4 regions of the Bacillus sp. F9_6S_D1_P_5 genome follow, and region 3 is predicted to be linked to each of the others. Evidence: riboswitches for the same ligand, from Rfam matches in the RefSeq annotation. Region 3 holds a riboswitch; each other region holds the start of a gene.

What was found. Region 3 has a riboswitch for thiamine pyrophosphate ahead of tenA (thiaminase II). Riboswitches for the same ligand answer to the same signal wherever they lie in the genome.
Region 1: another riboswitch for thiamine pyrophosphate. It lies ahead of thiC (phosphomethylpyrimidine synthase ThiC); the one in region 3 lies ahead of tenA (thiaminase II).
Region 2: another riboswitch for thiamine pyrophosphate. It lies ahead of ACUXEY_RS15295 (MTH1187 family thiamine-binding protein); the one in region 3 lies ahead of tenA (thiaminase II).
Region 4: another riboswitch for thiamine pyrophosphate. It lies ahead of thiT (energy-coupled thiamine transporter ThiT); the one in region 3 lies ahead of tenA (thiaminase II).

Annotation. Positions count from the first base shown of each region.
Region 1 covers NZ_JBTREW010000005.1:174,951-179,140, reverse strand. Annotated here, with positions in the region: gene ACUXEY_RS08705 (DUF4870 domain-containing protein) at 1-282, opposite strand, end outside; gene lldP (L-lactate permease) at 565-2,226, shown strand; TPP riboswitch at 2,298-2,413, shown strand; gene thiC (phosphomethylpyrimidine synthase ThiC) at 2,525-4,190, shown strand, end outside.
Region 2 covers NZ_JBTREW010000011.1:95,112-99,301, reverse strand. Annotated here, with positions in the region: cyclic di-GMP riboswitch class I at 163-247, shown strand; gene ACUXEY_RS15300 (methyl-accepting chemotaxis protein) at 391-2,133, shown strand; TPP riboswitch at 2,195-2,296, shown strand; gene ACUXEY_RS15295 (MTH1187 family thiamine-binding protein) at 2,397-2,717, shown strand; gene ACUXEY_RS15290 (ABC transporter permease) at 2,689-3,462, shown strand; gene ACUXEY_RS15285 (ABC transporter substrate-binding protein) at 3,459-4,190, shown strand, end outside.
Region 3 covers NZ_JBTREW010000013.1:4,779-8,968, forward strand. Annotated here, with positions in the region: gene ACUXEY_RS16895 (SH3 domain-containing protein) at 1-1,080, opposite strand, end outside; TPP riboswitch at 1,350-1,461, shown strand; TPP riboswitch at 1,522-1,625, shown strand; gene tenA (thiaminase II) at 1,708-2,403, shown strand; gene ACUXEY_RS16905 (ABC transporter ATP-binding protein) at 2,372-3,121, shown strand; gene ACUXEY_RS16910 (ABC transporter permease) at 3,121-3,873, shown strand; gene ACUXEY_RS16915 (ABC transporter substrate-binding protein) at 3,870-4,190, shown strand, end outside.
Region 4 covers NZ_JBTREW010000033.1:34,782-38,971, reverse strand. Annotated here, with positions in the region: gene ACUXEY_RS26420 (sensor histidine kinase) at 1-1,024, shown strand, start outside; gene thiT (energy-coupled thiamine transporter ThiT) at 1,233-1,901, opposite strand; TPP riboswitch at 1,987-2,088, opposite strand; gene ACUXEY_RS26410 (FeoA family protein) at 2,283-2,510, shown strand; gene feoB (ferrous iron transport protein B) at 2,507-4,190, shown strand, end outside.

The sequences.
Region 1 (4,190 bases), on a different contig from region 3:
CCAAATGAAGTAGTATAAGCTAATAATACCGCAAATACATAAGACAATCATTGCTCCAATGCCAAGTGTTACGTCTGGTTGATTCGATCCAATCCCCATAATTCCTAGAATAATAAAGCCAATGAATGACGCGATACTTGGAATGATATGTGTCCATAGAGCGCGTTTTGCATGTGGTTTCGTTTCAGAATCTCCCACAATCCACACAATAATAGGGAATAAGATAGGGGCAAATAATACACTAAAGTATGATAAAGCTGCTAATATTTTGTTTCCGTTCATATATATCACCTCATAAATAATGTCCGTTGTTATACTTTTATTATGCAGGAAATGTGGCGAGCTTCCTATCGATGAACATTACAAGAACGTGACGCTTTTGTAAGATTTCTAGGTTGAAAATTAAATTTTCAAAAAAATCTTCCGTAATGGAAATTGTTGTGATAGAATTAATGAAAACGTTTTCTTGGACGTTTTTTATTTTAGACTTAAAGGTATGATGACCTGATAGTATATTGATGAGGTTATTCTATTTAAAAGGGGATTCTTTAGGGGGAGAGAACAATGAACACATGGACACAAGTTTATGATCCGTTCGGAAACATTTGGATTTCGGCAGCGGTCGCACTTATTCCGATTATCTTTTTTTTCTTAGCTTTAGCAGTTTTCCGCATGAAGGGGTATGTGGCAGGGTTTATTACAGTTGTACTTACAATTTTAGTGGCGTTATTCGCTTATAAGATGCCGTTCACAATGGCGATGGCAGCGACCGGATATGGTTTCTTATACGGACTATGGCCAATTGCTTGGATTATCATTATGTCGGTATTTTTATATAAAATCTCTGTGAAAACAGGTCAATTTGATGTCATTCGTGCATCTGTATTGTCCATTACGAATGACCATCGTTTACTCGTTATTTTAATCGGTTTTTCATTCGGAGCATTTTTAGAAGGAGCAGCAGGATTTGGTGCACCAGTAGCGATTACAGCAGCGCTTCTTGCAGGTCTTGGATTAAATCCTTTATATGCAGCGGGTCTTTGTTTGATCGCAAATACGGCACCGGTAGCGTTCGGAGCGATGGGGATTCCAATTACAGTTGCTGGACAAGTAACAGGTATTGATCCACATAAAATTGGACAAATGGCTGGACATCAATTACCGTTCTTATCATTATTTGTTCCGTTCTTTATCGTATTTTTAATGGATGGGTTTAAAGGGGTAAGACAAACATGGCCTGCTTTATTTGTAGCGGGTAGCTCATTTGCAATTACGCAGTTCATTACAGCGACATTCTTAGGACCAGAACTTCCGGATATTACGTCAGCACTTGTAAGTTTAGTGAGTTTATCGCTATTCTTAAAAGTTTGGCAGCCGAAAGAAATTTATCAGTCTAAACAAGCAAATAGTGAAGTAGCTGCGACAACGACGGCAACATCTATGCCGAAACTAACAGTAGGAAAAGTCGTAAAAGCATGGTCTCCATTCATTATTTTAACTGTGATGGTAGTCATTTGGAGCCAAAGCTTCTTTAAGGCATTATTTGCTCCAGGCGGCGCATTGGAAAGCCTCGTGTTTAAGTTTGAAGTTCCAGGCTTACACAATTTAGTAATGAAAGCAGAACCAATTGTAAATAAACCGACGCCGTACGAGGCAATTTTGAAGTTTGATGTATTATCAGCAACAGGAACAGCAATTTTAATTGCTTGTATCATTTCTATCTTTATTTTGAAAATGAGTGCAAAAGATGCAGTAACGACATTTAAAGAAACGTTAAATGAACTTAAAATGCCAATTCTATCTATCGGATTCGTATTAGGATTCGCATTTATCGCAAACTATTCTGGTCTATCTTCTACATTAGCGTTAGCGCTTGCAGGAACTGGCGGACTATTCCCGTTCTTCTCACCATTCCTGGGCTGGATTGGGGTATTCTTAACAGGCTCTGATACGTCAGCGAATGCACTGTTCTCGAATTTACAAGCGATTACAGCACAGCAAGTCGGTGTATCTGAAGTGCTTCTCGTTGCAGCAAATACAACGGGCGGTGTAACAGGAAAAATGATTTCTCCGCAATCGATTGCAATTGCTTGTGCGGCAGTTGGACTTGCTGGAAAAGAATCAGATTTATTTCGCTTTACAGTGAAGCATAGTTTATTTTTCGTAATTATTGTTGGTATTATGACGTATGTACAGGCATATTATTTAACGTGGATGATTCCATAAGTAACAAAAGAAATAAACTTTGCATTTTTCAGATTATCGTGTATGATGGGAAAGTATTGAAAATTAAATCAGTGATAAACTAGGGGTGCCTAACGTATGCGTAGGCTGAGAGAGAAGCGCGTGAACTTCTTAACCCTTTGGACCTGATCTGGCTCGTACCAGCGTAGGGAAGTTAACGGCTTTACATAATGATGTCTTTATGAGCCAGGTCCTTATTTTTTATGGACCTGGCTCTTTTTATTTTGGCATACGCTGGCCATATCTCGTCCTTGTCACGTACAGGGGGGCAACAAAGGTTATGAAACAGTCTGTTTCAGCTGAGCAAATTGAATTGAAATCGAGTTTACCAGGAAGTAAGAAAGTGTATGTGGATGGACCACGAGAAGGTATGAAAGTGCCGATGCGTGAGATTGAACAAAGCGATACAAACGGCGTTCCGAATCCTCCAATTCGTGTATATGATACGAGCGGTCCTTATACAGATCCTGCGTATAAGGTGGAGTTGGAAAAGGGGATTCCAACGCCGCGCCACTCTTGGATCATAGAGCGCGAGGATGTAGAAGCATACGAAGGGCGCGAAGTGAAACCAGAGGATGACGGTGTGAAGGTGGCTTCGAAACATACACCTGTTTTCCCGCAAATGGATCGCCAGCCGCTTAGAGCGAAGCAAGGGGCCAACGTTACGCAAATGCATTATGCGCGTAATGGCATCATTACATCTGAGATGGAATATGTTGCGATTCGTGAAGGAGTAGAGCCTGAGTTTGTTCGTAAGGAAATCGCGGAAGGCCGTGCTATTTTACCAGCGAATATTAACCATCCGGAAGCAGAGCCAATGATTATCGGACGTAATTTCCACGTGAAGGTTAATGCAAATATCGGAAACTCTGCTGTATCTTCTTCTATCGCAGAAGAAGTAGAGAAGATGACGTGGGCAACGCGCTGGGGTGCAGATACGATTATGGATTTATCTACAGGTAAAAATATTCATACGACGCGTGAGTGGATTATTCGTAACGCGCCTGTACCAGTTGGAACTGTACCGATTTATCAAGCGCTGGAAAAAGTAAATGGAATTGCAGAAGATTTAACGTGGGAAGTGTATCGTGATACGTTAATTGAGCAAGCGGAGCAAGGTGTTGATTACTTTACGATTCACGCAGGCGTATTACTTCGTTACATTCCAATTACTGCAAAGCGTACGACAGGTATCGTTTCACGTGGTGGTTCAATTATGGCACAGTGGTGTTTATTCCATCATAAAGAAAACTTCCTATACACTCATTTCGAGGAGATATGTGAAATTATGAAGCAGTACGATGTTTCGTTCTCTCTTGGAGATGGATTACGTCCAGGTTCGATTGCAGATGCAAATGACGAAGCACAGTTTTCTGAACTTGAAACACTTGGTGAATTAACGAAGATTGCTTGGAAACATGATGTGCAAGTGATGATTGAAGGACCTGGGCATGTACCGATGCACTTAATTAAAGAGAATATGGAGAAAGAACTTGATATTTGTCAGGGCGCGCCGTTCTATACTCTTGGGCCGTTAACGACAGATATTGCACCAGGTTATGACCATATTACATCCGCAATTGGAGCTGCGATGATTGGCTGGTTTGGAACGGCGATGCTTTGTTATGTAACGCCGAAAGAACATTTAGGTTTACCGAATAAAGATGATGTTCGCGAGGGAGTTATTACGTACAAAATCGCTGCACATGCGGCTGATCTGGCGAAAGGACACAAAACGGCTCATCAGCGTGATGATGCACTTTCAAAAGCTCGCTTTGAATTCCGTTGGCGCGATCAATTTAATTTATCTTTAGATCCTGAACGTGCGATGGAATATCACGATGAAACATTGCCAGCAGAAGGCGCGAAAACGGCTCATTTCTGCTCAATGTGTGGACCGAAGTTTTGTAGTATGAGAATTTCACATGATATTCGTGAATACGCAA
Region 2 (4,190 bases), on a different contig from region 3:
GAAATGTAACATTCACGTACTTTGTTAAATTATTTCGAAAAAATAATACATTGAAACTTTACATTTACATTTATAAATAGGTAGACATTTTAATTTTTATGTTGTAATCTTTGATAGAGAATAATTTAATTCTCATAGAACTCCCATATCGTTCAACTCGTTCAGCGAGAAAGGCAAACTGATGGAAACATTAGGACGCAAAACTACAGGAGCTAAGGCCGAAAGGCTATGCTAGCCAGTTACCGGACGGATAGGGTTGGTCTTGACCAATGCTCTTTTCATTGGTCTTTTTTTTATTTGTAAAAAAATGAGAACCTTTATCAATTGTTAATGAGGTTTATATTTTAATAGTCTTAATTTATATTATGTTAATTAAGAAAGGTGATGTTAATGGGAAAATATTGGCACAAGCTATCATTTCTTCAAAAAAATGTATTGTTAACTGTGCTAGTTATTTTGACGCTTGTTGGTACTATGGGAGCGTTAAGTTTTAACATGTTTCAAAATAGCATGATGTCTATATTTGAAAGGCATTCTTTTGAAACAGGAGATACGGTATTACATAAATTAGACGTGGAAATATTGAGAGATGTTGCAAAAGACCCAACGGCAGAAAGAGAAAAGAGAGAGAAGTTAACAGAGAAATTAGATGAATCAACGGAAGAATTGAGCAGTGTTGGACAAACGTATATTGTTGGAGCGAAAAAAAATGAAAAAGGTGAGCTACAAATCATTGATTTGTCTACAGGTTTAGCAAATGTTGTTGAAGTAAGGCCGGGAGAATATTATAAACAACCAGATCTTTGGATGGAAGCATATGATAAAGTAATGAGCACAAAAAAAGCAAACATGACAGTAGTATATGAAGACGCATTAGGAACATGGGTGACGATATTAGAGCCAATTAAAGATGGAGAAGGTAACATTGTGGCACTTGTTGCAGCTGATGTAGATGCCTCTATTGTTCCTAGTACAAAGGAAAAGTTCATTATACAAGGTTTAATGTTTATTTGTATTTCTGTTTTAATTGCAACGGTTATTCAATTCCTAATCGTACGTAACGCACTTGCTCCATTGCGGGATTTACGTGAAGGATTGCGCAAAGTCGGTGAAGGTGACTTAAGTATTAAATTAGAGGAAAGACCAGATGATATTGGTATTATTAATGCGTATTTTAATAATACTATCGAGAAGTTTAAAGGAATTATAGATAAAGTAAAGCAGACAGCAGAACAGGTTTCCTCATCTTCACAAGAATTGTCAGTGAGTACGAAAGAGAATAGCATGGCAGTCCAAGGAATCGTAAGTTCTATAGTTGAGTTAAGGGCTGGCGTTCAATTACAAGAAACTGCAGTACCAAAGTATTTAGATATTATATATGAAATGGAAGATAGGATGGAAGAAATAACGAATACTGCAAAACAAATGGCGAAAGAGTCTGAAGGTACAAACCATCATTCAGTAAAAGGAAATGGTATTATTGAGCAGACGATTAATCAAATGAACATAATACAAAATGCAGTACAAGATTTATCTTCTATTATTTATTCTTTGGAAAAAAGATCAAAAGAAATTAGTGACATTGTAACAGTAATTACTGGTATTTCAAATCAAACGAATTTGCTAGCTCTAAATGCTACTACTATTGAAGCTTCATGTGCTGAGGAAACTGGTGAGGGATTTGTCGTTGTTGCGGATGAAGTGCGTAAATTAGCAGAGCAGACGGAAGCATCAGCAAAAGATATAGCAAAATTAATAGGGGAAACACGAGCTGGTACGGAAGAAGCTGTTGTTTCAATTCAAAATACTTTAAAAGAAGTAGAATCTGGAATGAAACTTGTTGAAAGTAGTGGTGCTTTCTTTGGTGAAATTTCAAAATCAGCACAATCTGTTACAAATCAAGTTAGAGTTGTTTCTAGCAATTCAAGTAATATATTGCAAAATAGCCAAAATATTGTTCGTGTTGTAAATGAACTATCACTTATCGCAAATACGTATGCAAATAGTAGTAATAATATTGAAGAAAGTATGAAAGAGCAGGAAATGTCTGTACAAGATATTGCTGAATTAGCAAGTTCTTTAAGCTGGCTTTCACAGGAGTTACAAGAGTTAATAGGAGAATTTAAAAGTTAAATGAAATGATTATACGTACTTTTGTTTGTTCAATAAAATAAATCATGCTACAATGAAAACGAATTAAGGACCGGGGAGCCAATTGGCTGAGAGGATGTAAATAAACATCGACCCTCAACCTGATCTGGATAATGCCAGCGTAGGGAGTTACTTAAAGTGATGTAGCATATGTTATTCTATAATAACTTGCATACAAGGCTTTCCTACGCAGTAGGAAAGCCTTTTCTTGTTTTAACATTTCATATTATAAGGGGGATTTTACTATGTCACAACAAGTTACAATTTCATTTTCAGTAGTACCACAAGCGAAGAACAAAGATGTGTATTCTGTTGTTGATAAAGCAATTGAGGTTGTACAACAATCGGGAGTTCGTTATGAAGTAGGGGCAATGGAAACAACGCTGGAAGGAGAATTAGATGTACTTCTTGATGTCATTAAACGTGCACAACAAGCGTGTGTGGATGCTGGAGCAGAAGAAGTAATTACTTCTATTAAAATCCATTATCGTCCAAGCACTGGTGTAACGATAGATGAAAAAGTTTGGAAGTACCGTGATGAATATGCAAAACCAGAAGCAATCTAAAATAATTACAACAATTTGGCTTATCCTTCTCATTGCGATATGGGAAGGATCTGTTTCATTATTTAAAATTGAACCGTGGATTTTACCCAAGCCTTCTGCCATTGTTCAAGAATTAATTGGAATGAAAGATTTACTATTACCGAATACGATGCAAACGCTGCAAGAGGTTATAATTGGACTGTTCTTTGCGATTTTAATTGGGACAAGTATTGCAATTATTATGGACGTTATTCCTTTATTTCGTATTTTAATAAATCCGTTGCTTGTTATTTCGCAAACGATTCCAATCGTTGTACTTGCACCGTTATTTATTATTTGGTTTGGATATGGAATGCTACCGAAAGTAATGGTAGTCATACTCGTTTGTTTCTTCCCGATCGCGCTTAGCATTTTAGAAGGTTTTCAAACAGTAGATAAAAATATGTTGAAGTTGTTGCAAACGATGAAGGCAACGAAATGGCAAGTTTACCAGAAAGTAAAGTTTCCAGCAGTACTTCCATACTTTTTCTCAGGGTTAAAAATTGCAGTTACATATAGCGTAATGGGAGCGATTATTGGAGAATGGCTCGGTGCCAGTGAAGGATTAGGAGTTATGCTTACGAGGGCTACGAAATCCTTTTTAACAGCCCGAGTATTTGGTGTTGCAGCAATTATTGTTATGGTGACATTATGCTTGTATTTTATCGTAGAGTTTATGGCAAGAATAACAGCACCATGGATATATAGAAAGGACGGCAGAAAATGAAAAAAGGTTTAAAAGTTATGTTGGCTGCCTTATTAGCAGTAGGTGTGGTTGGGTGTAACCCAGCGAAGAAAGAAGAAAGTGCAAGTAAAGATCAAAAAGTAAAAGTAGTATTAGATTGGTTTCCGAATACGAATCATACTGGCTTATATGTAGCGCAAGCGAAAGATTATTATAAAAAGCAAGGCTTAGATGTAGAAATTATTCAGCCTGGTGATAATGTGACAGCGGAGCAAATGATAGCTTCAGGAAAAGCTGACTTCGCAATAAGCGCACAAGAAAATGTAACGTTGGCTCGTGTGGAGGGGATTCCTGTTGTATCTGTCGGAGTGATTATTCAGCATAACACTTCAGCTTTTGCATCGCTTAAGAAAGATAACATGACTTCACCGAAAGATTTTGAAGGTAAACGTTATGGAGGCTGGGGAGGACCAGCAGAAGAAGCTACATTAAAGACAATTATGGAGAAACATCAAGCTGATTTTAATAAAGTTGAAAAAATCATCTTAGGACAAACCGATTTCTTTAAATCAATCGGCCGTGATGCAGACTTTGAATGGATTTATTACGGATGGGATGGAATTGAAGCGAAGCGCCAAGGAAAAGAGTTAAATACGATTATGGTGAAAGACTTAGACCCAGCGCTTGATTTCTATAGTCCAGTTATTATTACGAGTGAAAAACATACGAAACAAGATAAAGACTTTGTGAAAAAGTTTATGAGTGCAACG
Region 3 (4,190 bases):
ATGAAGATGTTGCCCGTATGAATGACCTGTGTTTCCCATATGACCTACTAATTGTCCAGCTTGTACTTGATCACCAGCTTGTACAGTGCGATCTTTCATATGAGCATAGACTGTTGTATATAATTTCCCGTTTATTTGATGGGCGATGAACACAACATTGCCATAGCTAGCTGAATAATATGATTTCACAACTTTACCTGCCGCCGCCGCTTGGATAGAGACGTTACCTGGAGCTGCAATATCTATACCATAATGCATTTGTTCCCAGCGCATATCAAAGGTTGAGCTAATTTTTCCTTGTGTAGGGAATTTGAAAACTGCTGGAATGGAAGCAGTTTGGGCTTTTTGAACTTGTGCTTGATTTTGCACTACATAATGTTTTGCCACGTATCCGTATCCTGTGCCAAAACGAATTTTATACCAAGTTCCTACAGTTTCTACTACTTGTAGTTGTGTTCCATTTTGTAATGAACCAAGCAGTGCACTACTTGTACTAGCGGTGCTACGTACATTAAGTTTAGGTGTTGCAACTGTGTATTTCGTATTATTTTGAACTGTAATGCCTTTTACTAAAGGCTGTGAACCGTTAGAAACGAATGCTTTTTGTACGTAACCTGTTGTGCCATTATGTAAAATTTTATACCACTCGCCTTGTTCTTCTTGAATAGTAACGAATTTCCCATTTGGTAACACATCTAAAATTGAAGATTCTAAATTAGGTTCAGAACGAACGTTTAATGCATTGGCATTAACGATGTATTGATTATTAGATTGAAGTTTGTTTTTTAGTAGAATAGCATCTTTTTGTACGTAACCTACTTTATTATTAACAGATACTTTATACCAGCTATCAGTTGTTTCAAGTATGTTCACTTTCGTATTAAAGCGAATTGTATCAATTGATGAGCTATTTGCGTTATTTTTTGTATGTAAGGTTACTTGATTGACTTTGACATAGCCAGTTTTTACATTAGATAATTGTTCAGCGTTGGCTGTTTGTACATTTGTTTCTCCCATAGAAGGAAGTAAAGAAGCAATTGCGACAGTAGTTGCTGCTAAAGCAGTAGCTTTCATATTCATATAATAGAGACCTCCTCTAGTTGTATAGTTGTAATTTTATTATAGTATAAAGATATAATATAGTGGGTTTATTCACATAAATGTAATATGAAATCAATATAAAAATAAATTTTTTGAGGATAATGATTCCTTTTTATCCAATTAATTAGGATAATAATTTCTAACATAGAATATAAGTATTATATGGCTTTATTATTTTGTTGACAATTAAGAAAATTAAAACAGTTGATGATGTCTTATTACGATGTTATACTGACAGTGTTAATTTCATAGTTTGCTAGGAGAGCTGGTGTTGCCAGCTGAGAGTAGGCCGTAAGCCTTTGATCCTTTTCATTACCTGATCTAGATTATGCTAGCGTAGGGAAGCAATTCGGACACTAATAATAAGTCCCCGTTTCTTTGCGTATAGAAACGGGGCTTTTTTGTTTGAAAATTTCATATTGAAACCACTAGGGGTGCTTGTTGTGCTGAGAGAGGAATAATCCTTAACCCTTATAACACCTGATCTAGGTAATACTAGCGAAGGGAAGTGGAGCAACGAATAAATTATAATTTTATTTGCTGTAACCACTTCTTATTTAGAAGTGGTTTTTTATTTATATACACATACCGGAAGGGGATAGGGAAATGAAATTTTGCGATAGATTATTAGAAACTGTACAACCAGTTTGGGAGATGAGTCATAATCATCCGTTTGTTGTAGGTATGGGAGACGGTACGTTAGAAAAAGATAAGTTTCAGTATTACATTATTCAAGATTATTTATATTTGTTAGATTATGCAAAGCTATATGCCATCGGTGTTGTAAAGGCAACGAATCCACAAGTAATGGGGAAATTTGCTGAACAAATTGATGGAATATTAAATGGAGAAATGACAATCCATAAACAATATGCAAAAAGACTTGGAATTTCTATAGAGGAGATAGAGTCTGCAAAGCCATCTGCTAAAAATTTAGCTTATACAAATTACATGATGTCTGTATCTCAAAATGGCACACTTGCGGAATTAATAGCAGCACTTCTTCCATGTATGTGGAGCTACTGGGAAATTGGAAAGCGTTTAAATGATATTCCTGGAGCGAGAGATCATGAGTTCTTTGGTGAGTGGATTCAAGGATATAGTTCTGAAGAATACGGTAACCTTTGTATTTGGCTAATAGATTTATTAAATGAAATGGCAGTTGGAAAATCTGACAAAGAGCTAGATCGATTAGAGGAGATTTTCCTATATTCCAGTCGATTTGAATATTTATTCTGGGATATGTCCTATCGTAAGGAGATGTGGGGATTTGAGGAGCAAGAACATACTACAGTTTCATAATGTTTCTTTTCATTATGATGAGAAACCAATCATCAATGAATTAAATGCTTCTATACAAGATAAAGAGTTTGTAAGTATTATCGGACCGAGTGGATGCGGGAAAAGTACTTTATTTCGCCTTATTACAGGTTTAGAAGAAGCAAGTACGGGACAGATAGAGCTGACAGAAACAAAGAGCCACCCTGTAGGGTATATGCCCCAAAAAGATATGCTCCTGCCGTGGAGAACGATTATTGAGAATGCTGCCCTGCCGTTAGAGTGCCAAGGTGTACAGAAGAAAGAAGCACAAATAAAGGCGAAGGAACTATTGCATAAATTTGGCTTACAAGGGTATGAGACAAAATATCCGAAAGATTTATCTGGTGGTATGAGACAACGTGTATCCTTTATTCGAACTTTATTAACAGGCGGGGAGATATTGCTGTTAGATGAACCGTTTAGCGCGTTGGATGCTTTAACGAAGGCATCTTTGCAAGAATGGCTGTTTGAACAATGGAAAGAGTGGGAAAAAACAATTTTATTTATCACTCATGATGTGGAAGAAGCATTGTTTCTTTCTAATCGAATTTTAGTAGTAGAGCAGCAACCGATAACTACTTTAACCGAGAGGATTGTACCGCTTGATCGTAATCGAACAAGAAAAGATTTATATAAGCCTGAAGTGTTAGCGCTTAAAGATGAGCTTCTTAGTATGTTACAAAGGCAGGTACTCGTATGATGAACCGGCTGAAGGAACTATTACCTGCCCTTACACTTTCTAGCATTTTACTTGTCATTTGGGAAGTAGGCGCAAGAATTGTAGATGAAATGTACATTTTACCGTCACCGTCTGCGATTGTAATGAAGATATGGAAACTAAAAGATATATTATTTACGGTTCATTTGCCGGCAACATTATATGTCGTTTTAATAGGTGTGGCAATTTCTATCGTACTTGGGGTAGGGCTAGCGATGTTAATGAACGCGAGTAATTGGATGGAGAGAGCATTTTATCCATTATTAGTGGCTTCACAAACGATTCCTATTACAGCGCTTGCTCCGCTCTTCGTTTTATGGTTTGGATATACGATTTGGAGTAAAGTCGTTGTTACGGTTTTAATTACGTTTTTCCCAATTGCGGTCAATACGTATGATGGGCTACGCAGTACGAAAAAAGAATGGGAGGAGCTCTTAGTTACGTACGGGGCAACGAAAAAAGATGTTTTTCTTAAATTAAAATTGCCGTCTGCTCTTCCTTATTTTTTCTCAGCTTTGAAAATTGCAGTTCCGCTTAGTGTAATTGGGGCAGCAATTGGTGAATGGCTCGGTGCACAAGCTGGGCTAGGATATTTCAGTAAAAGAATGATGACGCAGTTAGATGGAGCAGGTGTATTTGCACCCATTGTATTGTTATCGTTATTAGCTATTTTCTTCGTCATACTTATTTCGATATTAGAAAAGAAATTCATTAGTTGGAGGAAGCATTCATGAAATTATTAAAACGCATCTTTGTGTTTACATTATTAGTTGCAATGATTGCTGGATGTTCTAGTAATTCAGCATCAGATAAGAGTAAAAAAGAAAAAGAAATAACGGTCATGCTTGATTGGTACCCAAATGCGGTACATAGCTTTATTTATGCAGCAATTGAAAAAGGCTACTTTAAAGAAGAAGGTGTAAAGGTGAATATTAAATTCCCTTCCAATCCGACTGACCCATTAACTTTAGCAGCTGCAGGAAAAGTAACGGTTGGCCTATATTACCAGCCAGATGTTGTCATGGCAAAAGCAAATGAACAAATTCCAGTG
Region 4 (4,190 bases), on a different contig from region 3:
GAAACCAATAACAGAAAGAGACGGATCAGTCACATATATTTATGCGATGGCTTCTTTACAGCCTGTAGATGAAGCAGTACAAATGGTACAAGATTACTACATTTACATCATTGCATTTGTAGTCGTTCTCATTTTTCTAGCTTCGTTTTATTATTCAAAACAAATTGCAAAGCCGTTATTAAAAATAAATGATACGACGAAGAAAATAGCGCATTTAGATTTCACCGAAAAAATTCCGATTACTTCAAAAGATGAAATTGGTGATTTATCGAAAAATATTAATATACTTTCTAACAAATTAAATTCTCATATCGGACAGCTTGAACAAGATATTGAAAAGGAAAGAAAGTTAGAAAATACACGGAAAGAATTCATTTCTGGTGTTTCGCATGAATTAAAAACACCGCTGAGTATTATGAAAAGTTGTATTTCTATTTTAAAAGACGGGGTAGCTGAGCATAAAAAAGAGTATTATTTTCAAGCGATGGAGAGAGAAGTAGACAAAATGGATACGTTAATTTTGGATATGCTTGAGTTAGCTAAATTTGAATCTGGTACATATAAAATGAAAAAGGATTCGTTTTATATTGATACAGTAATTGAAGATATATGTGAACATCTATCTGTAGAAATAGAGAAAAAAGAACTTTGTGTTCATAAAAATATATGTTCATTTGAAGTAGTTGCAAATCAAGGCCGGATTGAACAAGTCATTGTGAACTTCATTACGAATGCAATACGTTATACACCAAATAAAGAGGATATCATTATTTCTACAATAGATGAGAAGAACCGTATAAAAGTGTGTATTGAAAATAAAGGTACTCACATTGAAGAAGAGCAATTAGATAAAATTTGGGATCGTTTTTATCGTGTGGATGCATCTCGTCAGCGTTCACAAGGTGGAACGGGTCTTGGTCTTGCTATTTCAAAGAACATTTTAGAACTGCATGATGCTGAATATGGGGTAGAAAATACAGAAGATGGTGTATTATTTTACTTTTACTTACCGAAAAAAGCGTAGATGATGCATGCTACGCTTTTTTTTATTTATTTTCATATTATCTTTACCTAATCTTTATTTTTAAACGATATAATCTGGTTAGAAAATGAGGTTATGTAAGGAGTCGATGAACCGTGCATAGCAATTGGCTAAGTATAATGGTGTTTATTTTCTTTTGTGCATTTATTGTATTTTTAATTGATATTACGATATGAAAAAAGAGCGCTCATTAAGCGCCCTTTTTTTGTGTATTCATTTGATAAGCATTGATGCTTTTGAATAGACGTGGTGAAGTGAGGAATAAAAATATAAGTAAAACTGTACATAAAATAAAAGAACCGAGCATTGTACTGCCGTTTACGATTAATGAATATAGAACTGCTGATTGACCTTTCGGTGCATATTGTCCCCAGAAAATAATACCAGCAATAAAGTGGCAGAAATAGCGAGCAAAGCTACCGATAAATGTAGCAAGGATAATATAAGCAAGGACTTTCTTACCTTGGTTTTGTTTTGATGAAGGTTTTTCTTTGCGGCTACCTAAACTTGATTGTTCTAAGTTATTTTCATTAGACGTTAAAAGTGCTTTTTGAATTGGACGATAGAATAAACCAGCAAATCCAATAAAAGCAAAGGCAATGAAGTACTCAATGAATGCTTGAATAGGTGTTAAAATGTAAGCATCTCCCACGACAATTTGTAATAGTCCCCAAACTAAACCACCTAAGAAAGCTGATTTAAAGCCCCAGCGGTATGCAATAATAAAAATAGGAATCATAGCAAATGAAATGGAACCGCCTGTTGGAAGTTTAAGTGATAATGGTAAAATGTCGATAATCATGGCGAAGGCTGCAAGAATTGCAGATTCGATCATCGCTTGTAAATTGGTGTTACGCATGTTGTCTCCCCCTAAATCCAAGTTGTACAAAAAAGAATAGGTATCATAGGAGGATACGAAATACGTAAATAAAAAGAGGTATGTATTTCGGACGTTTGCACAATCCCTGCGTTAGCATTAACTAACAGGTTCGAAGGGTCGGAACGAAGTGTTCCCTCTCAGCGGCATGGCTCCCCCAGTGATAACGAGATTCTTTATTTGCTATTGTTTATTGTAAGCGAAATGGATGAGAATGGCAAACGAATCGATTATGACAATTATTGAAATAAAATTGTAGAAAAATGTTAATAAATATGAAGTCAAAGGGGATAGTGCTCGAGAAAAAGAGTGTGCTATAATTCTTCTGAAAATAATTATCATTCTCTTCGGAGGGGGAAGGTTATGAGCTTAGTAGATATTAAAATCGGTGAGAAAGTGCTAGTAAAAAGTGTTCAGTCTTTAGATCATTTATTAAAGAGAAGATTGGCTGCTTTCGGTCTTTCTGAAGGAAGCGAACTTCGCATGAAGCAAAAAGCGATGTTCAAAGGTCCTTGTACATTGGAGTGTCGTGGACAGTTAATTAGTATTCGTCATTGTGACGCGAAAATGATAAAGGTGGAATTAGCGTGAATAAGGTAGCTTTGCTAGGGAATCCGAATACAGGGAAGACATCATTATTTAATGCACTTACTGGTTCTTATGAGTATGTAGGAAACTGGAGCGGTGTAACAGTAGAAAAAAAGGTTGGTAAATTAAAAGATAAGCAAGGAACATTAATTGATTTACCAGGTGTATATGATTTGAATCCAGTTTCGCGTGATGAAGGTGTTGTTACGAATTTTCTACTAACAGACGAGTTTCATCATATGTTAAATATAGTGGATTCTTCGCAATTCGAGAGAAATATGCATTTAACATTGCAATTACTGGAATTTGGAAAGCCAATTTCAATTGGATTAAATATGGTCGATGTGGCAAAGCAAAGAGGAATTATAATTGATGTAAAACGATTATCAGAACTATTAGGTGTAACAGTCGTTCCTGTCGTTGCAAGAAGCGGAAAAGGCTGTGAAGAACTACTTGCGACTCTTAAAGAAAATGACAAAAACGAGAAAAAGCCATTCATTATTTCATATGGTGTACTAATGGATGAAGGAATTGGAGAGGTAATTTCTCTTTTAGAGAAAGAGAATTATAAGCATCCGAGATGGTTAGCCCTTCAATTTTTAAGCAATAACGAAGTAGTAGAAAAAGAAATGAAAGCATTACTAATTTATAAGGAACTTGTAGCCATTCGATCTCGTCTAGAAGGAAAACTTGATTGTACGTTGGAAGAGCATATTTACAAAACTCGTGAAGCGTATATTGAAAAGTTAAAAACAAATGTTATGAAGCATGAGAAAGAAGGGAAAATTCCTTTTTCGGAAAAAGTTGATAGGTTAATTACACATAAAATTTTAGGACTTCCAATCTTTTTAGCAGTTATGTTTTTTATTTTTCAGGTTACGTTTACGTGGATTGGGACACCTTTATCGGATATGTTAGATGAATTTTTTGGCGGAAAGCTTACGGATTGGGTAACGGCTGGGCTTACAAGTGTTGGAGCTTCTGATTTTATTCAAGCGCTCGTTACAGAAGGTATTATTGCCGGTGTTGGTGCGGTATTAGTATTCGTTCCACAAATCTTTGCACTATTCTTTTTCATTTCATTATTAGAAGACTCAGGATATATGGCGCGAATTGCAGTTGTTATGGATAGAATTATGGAGTTCTTCGGTTTAAACGGAAAAGCGTTCATTCCGATGATCATCGGTTTTGGATGTAATGTTCCAGGTATTATGGCAGCGAGAACGATTGAACAAGAAAAGGAACGTTTACTTACAGTTCTTGTAACACCGTTTATGTCTTGTTCGGCACGTTTACCTGTATACGCATTATTTGCGGGAGTATTCTTCCCTCAAAGTCAGGCAACTGTGGTGTTTTCTTTATATGTTGCAGGTATCGTTCTTGCATTACTCGTTACAAAAATTATGTCTCTTACCATTTTAAAAGCGGAAAAATCTATTTTCGTTATTGAACTACCTCCTTACCGCGTGCCACAAGCGAAAACGTTATGGCTAAGCACGTGGGAGAAAGGAAAAGGATTTGTTCGTAAAGCAGGTACATTTATCTTCGGTGGCTCTGTTGTGATTTGGTTATTAAACTATGCAGGTCCATCAGGATTTGGTGTTGATATGGGAGACAGTTATTTAGCGATGATTGGTGGATTTATCGCACCACTATTTGCACCGCTTGGTTTTGGAACGTGGC